2 regions of the Streptomyces sp. cmx-18-6 genome follow, and region 2 is predicted to be linked to the other one. Evidence: riboswitches for the same ligand, from Rfam matches in the RefSeq annotation. Region 2 holds a riboswitch; the other holds the start of a gene.
The links. Region 2 has a riboswitch for S-adenosylmethionine ahead of ACLJPL_RS00620 (aminotransferase class V-fold PLP-dependent enzyme). Riboswitches for the same ligand answer to the same signal wherever they lie in the genome.
Positions count from the first base shown of each region.

Region 1: it holds a riboswitch for S-adenosylmethionine, as region 2 does, so the genes downstream of both, thrC (threonine synthase) here and ACLJPL_RS00620 (aminotransferase class V-fold PLP-dependent enzyme) in region 2, are expected to answer to the same signal.

Region 1 is NZ_JAEBEP010000002.1:303,158-305,541, reverse strand. Features, by position in the region: gene ACLJPL_RS06345 (MoaD/ThiS family protein) at 1-79, opposite strand, end outside; gene thrC (threonine synthase) at 115-1,410, opposite strand; SAM riboswitch class I at 1,429-1,556, opposite strand; gene ACLJPL_RS06335 (glucosyl-3-phosphoglycerate synthase) at 1,710-2,384, shown strand, end outside.
Region 2 is NZ_JAEBEP010000001.1:137,643-140,026, reverse strand. Features, by position in the region: gene trpD (anthranilate phosphoribosyltransferase) at 1-737, shown strand, start outside; SAM riboswitch class IV at 824-941, shown strand; gene ACLJPL_RS00620 (aminotransferase class V-fold PLP-dependent enzyme) at 1,315-2,384, shown strand, end outside.

The sequences.
Region 1 (2,384 bases), on a different contig from region 2:
TCGCGCCCTCCGCCGTGACCTCGGCCTGGCCGCCCGTGTACGTGCGGAGGATGGTGGGGATGCGGACCTTGACGCTCATGGCGGACGCCTTTCTGGCTGCTGCGGTCGGGATGGTCAGGCGGAGGCGAGGCCGGCCGCGCGGAACGCGTCCAGGCTCGGCTTGATGGTGGCGCTCGCCTGCGAGGTCGCGGAGACCGCGTCGAGCGTCTTCAGCCCGTCACCGGTGTTCAGGACGACGGTGGTGAGCGCCGGGTCGATCACGCCGGCCTCGATCAGCTTCTTCGTCACGCCGACCGTCACGCCGCCCGCCGTCTCGCCGAAGATGCCCTCGGTGCGCGCCAGCAGCTTGATCGCGTCGATGACCTGCTCGTCGTTCACGTCCTCCACCGCGCCGCCGGTGCGGCGGGCGATGTCGAGGACGTACGGGCCGTCCGCCGGGTTGCCGATGGCCAGCGACTTGGCGATGGTGTTCGGCTTCTGGGGGCGTACGACGTCGTGGCCGGCCTTGAAGGCGGCGGAGACCGGGGAGCAGCCCTCGGCCTGCGCGCCGAAGATCTTGTACGGCTTGTCCTCGACCAGGCCGAGCTTGATCAGCTCCTGGAACCCCTTGTCGATCTTCGTCAGCTGGGAGCCGGACGCGATCGGGATGACGATCTGGTCGGGCAGCTTCCAGCCGAGCTGCTCGCAGATCTCGTACGCCAGGGTCTTGGAGCCCTCGCCGTAGTACGGGCGGAGGTTGACGTTGACGAAGCCCCAGCCCTCGCCGAGCGGGTCGCCGATGAGCTCGGAGCAGAAGCGGTTGACGTCGTCGTAGTTGCCCTCGATGCCGACCAGCTCACCGCCGTACACCGCGGCCATGACGACCTTGCCCTGCTCCAGGTCGTGCGGGATGAACACGCACGAGCGCAGTCCGGCGCGGGCGGCGGCGGCCCCGACCGCACCGGCCAGGTTGCCGGTGGAGGAGCAGGAGAGGGTGGTGAACCCGAAGGCGCGGGCGGCCTCGACGGCGATCGCGACGACGCGGTCCTTGAAGGAGTGCGTCGGGTTGCCGGAGTCGTCCTTCACGTACAGACCGCCGGTGACGCCCAGCTCACGGGCGAGGTTGTCGGCCTTGACCAGCTTGGTGAAACCGGGGTTGATGTTGGGCTTCTCCGCGACGTCGGCCGGAACCGGCAGCAGCGGGGCGTAGCGCCAGATGTTGTCCGGGCCGGCCTCGATGCGCTCGCGCAGCTCTTCGGGGGAGCCGGTGGGCAGGTCGTACGCCACTTCCAGTGGCCCGAAACAGGACGCGCAGGCGAACAGGGGGCCGAGCTCGAAACGCTCGCCGCACTCGCGGCAGGAAAGCGCCGCGGCGGGACCGAGGTCCACGGGGGCGGTGGTGGCATTACCTGCGATGGTCTGAACAGCCATGATGGCGGAGGCCCTTTCTCCTCATCTTCCTCGCAGCGCGTTTCGCCGCAAGACGGAATTGGCACCTTCCCCACCGTGACCTCGCGGTCGGTAGGAGGGTTGCCGGGACTTCAACGGGCCGTTCCCTCAGTCCCTCTGGATGAGCTCTGTGGCACTGGATCTTCGATCCAGGCGTTTGTGTGCGGACGGACCCCGACATGCGACGGTCATCCGCGTTGTTCAAGACTGTAACCGAAGGACCGGACTGTTGAGATAGTCGTCCGAACGGCGAGATGGATCACATGCGAGGAGTGCCGACCGTGCTCGAAGAGGTGGAGCGCTGGCTGACCAGGCGTTCCTGGTCGGCCGCCGACCGCCCGCTGGACCGGCTCACGGCCGCCCGGAGCGCCGAACCGCACCGCACCTCGGTGAGCGTCGTGCTGCCCGCGCTGAACGAGGAGGCCACGGTCGGCGCGATCGTGGCGACGGTCCGGCGGGAGCTGATGGAGAAGGTCCGGCTGGTCGACGAGCTCGTCGTGATCGACTCCGGCTCCACCGACGCCACCGCCGCGATCGCGCGCGCGGCGGGCGCGCGGGTGGTCCACCGGGACGCGATCCTGCCCCGGATTCCGGCGCTGCCCGGCAAGGGCGAGGTGCTGTGGCGGTCGCTGCTGGTGACGAGCGGCGAGATCGTGTGTTTCGTGGACGCCGACCTGAAGGACTTCTCGGCGGACTTCGTGTCGGGGACGGTCGGGCCGCTGCTCACCGACCCGACCGTGCAGTTCGTCAAGGCGATGTACGACCGTCCGCTCGGTGACAGCGCAGGTCAGGGCGGTCGCGTCACCGAACTGGTGGCACGCCCCCTGCTCAACTTGCACTGGCCGCAGCTGGCCGGTTTCGTGCAGCCGCTGGGCGGCGAGTACGCGGTGCGGCGCTCGCTGCTGGAGCGGCTGCCCTTCCCGGTCGGTTACGGGGTGGAGCTCGGGCTCCTGGTC
Region 2 (2,384 bases):
CGATCGTCATCGCCGGGACCGGGGCCAAGGTCGTCAAGCACGGCAACCGGGCCGCCTCCTCCGCGAGCGGCTCCTCCGACGTACTGGAGAAGCTCGGCGTCAACCTGGAGCTGACCCCGCAGCGGGTGGTCGAGGTCGCCGAGCGGGCGGGCATCACGTTCTGCTTCGCCGTGAAGTTCCACCCCGCCCTGCGGTACGCCGCCAAGGCCCGCCGGGAACTCGGCGCGCAGACCACGTTCAACATCCTGGGCCCCCTCACCAACCCGGCCCAGGTCCGCGCCCAGGCGGTCGGGGTGGCCGACGCGCGGATGGCGCCCATCGTCGCGGGCGTGCTGGCCGGCCGGGGCAACTCGGCGCTGGTCTTCCGCGGCGACGACGGGCTCGACGAGCTGACCACCACCGCCACTTCGCGGGTCTGGGTGGTCCGCGAGGGAGAGGTGCGCGAGGAGCCCTTCGACCCGCGCGACGTCGGCCTGACGCTGGTGCCCGTGGAGGCGCTGCGCGGGGCCGACGCCTCGTACAACGCCGATGTCGCCCGCCGCCTCCTGGACGGGGAGGGCGGAGCCGTCCGTGAGGCGGTGCTGCTCAACTCGGCGGCGGCGCTGGTCGCGCTGGACCCGGGGCCCGGCACGCTGACGGAGCAGATCGCGGCGAAGATCACCGTGGCGGCCGAGGCGGTCGACTCCGGTGCGGCCAAGCGCGCGCTGGAGCGCTGGGTGGCGGCCAGCAACGACTGAGGGGCGCACGGGTGTGACACAGGGCGCAGTCCGGATGCCGGACTGCGCCCTTGCGCGTCCGCATACATATGGCAAAATGCTGCGCAGGTCATGAGTGACAGCGACTACGGCCCCGGCCCGCTGTCCGGCAACCCTCCGTCCGTGGCGGGGTGCCCCGGGTGAAGACCAGGCCGTAGGCAGCGAGGTCTGCGGCAAGCGCGGGCCCCTCGGCATCCAGCGGATGCCAGCCCCCGGGGTCCTGGTCCCTAGGGAGCCTCTTGTGAGCAAGCGAATGCGCTAGGGGGCGTCCGGCGGATCTTGACCGGGTCCGCGACGCCTGGCATGGCACCTCGCGGCGTTGCCGGAACGCCCGAATCGCTCCGCGATGAGGACGTTCCAGCGCCTTGCGACGCACCGCACCAGACGCCGCGGCCTATCCGGCCCTGATCCGCCGGACACCCCCTAGGGCTCGTCCCAGGGCTTCTTCCCGCCCTGAGCTGACCGCCCTTCTTCAGCGCACCCTCTTTTCCCTTCCTTCTCCGCGCCGCCGCGTATCCGCAGGCGCGTGGATTTCGCCTGCCTGTTACGGGAGTTCGCCATGTCCGTCTCCACCGCTGCCCTCGACTCGTCGGTTTGTTCCCCGCTGCCCGTTCTGGGCCAGGACGTCACCGTTCCGCTCGTCACCGGCGGTGAAGTCACCTACGCCGCACTCGACTACGCCGCCAGCGCCCCGGCCCTCCAGCGGGTCTGGGACGACGTCGCCGCCTACGCCCCGTACTACGGCAGCGTCCACCGCGGCGCCGGATACCTCTCGCAGCTCTCCACCGACCTCTTCGAGAACAGCCGCCGCACCGTCGCGGAGTTCCTCGGCTGCCGCGCGGAGGACCAGGTGGTCTTCACCCGCTCCACGACCGACTCCCTCAACCTGCTGGCCGCCGCGATCCCCGCGAACTGCCAGGTGTTCGTGTACGAGACCGAGCACCACGCCTCCCTGCTGCCCTGGCGCGACGCCCAGGTCACCTACCTCAACGCGCCCCGCACCCCGGGCCAGGCGGTGGAGACCCTGGAGCGCGCCCTCGCGGACCGCGACCCCTACGGCCCCGCCCTGGTCTGCGTGACCGGCGCGTCCAACGTCACCGGCGAGCTGTGGCCGGTCAGGGAACTGGCCGCCGCCGCCCACGCGCACGGCGCCCGGATCGTCCTGGACGCCGCCCAGCTCGCCCCGCACCACCCGGTCGACATCGCCGAACTGGACGTCGACTGGGTCGCGTTCTCCGGCCACAAGCTGTACGCGCCCTTCGGCTCCGGCGTCCTCGCGGGCCGCGCCGACTGGCTCCAGGCAGCCGAGCCGTACCTCGCCGGCGGCGGCGCGTCCCGCAAGGTCGCCCGGCGCGCGGACGGCGGCGTGGACGTCGACTGGCACACCACGGCCGCCCGCCACGAGGCCGGCTCGCCCAACGTGATCGGCGTCTACTCCATCGCCTCCGCCTGCAAGGCCCTGACCGAGGCGGGCTTCGACAATCTGGTCGCCCGGGAGCAGCAGCTCGTGACCCGGGTCCGTGAGGGGCTCGCGGAGGTCCCCGAGGTCCAGGTGCTCTCGCTCTTCGGAGACGACGCCCCCCGGGTCGGCGTCATCTCCTTCGTGGTGCGCGGCTGGAACAGCTCGCA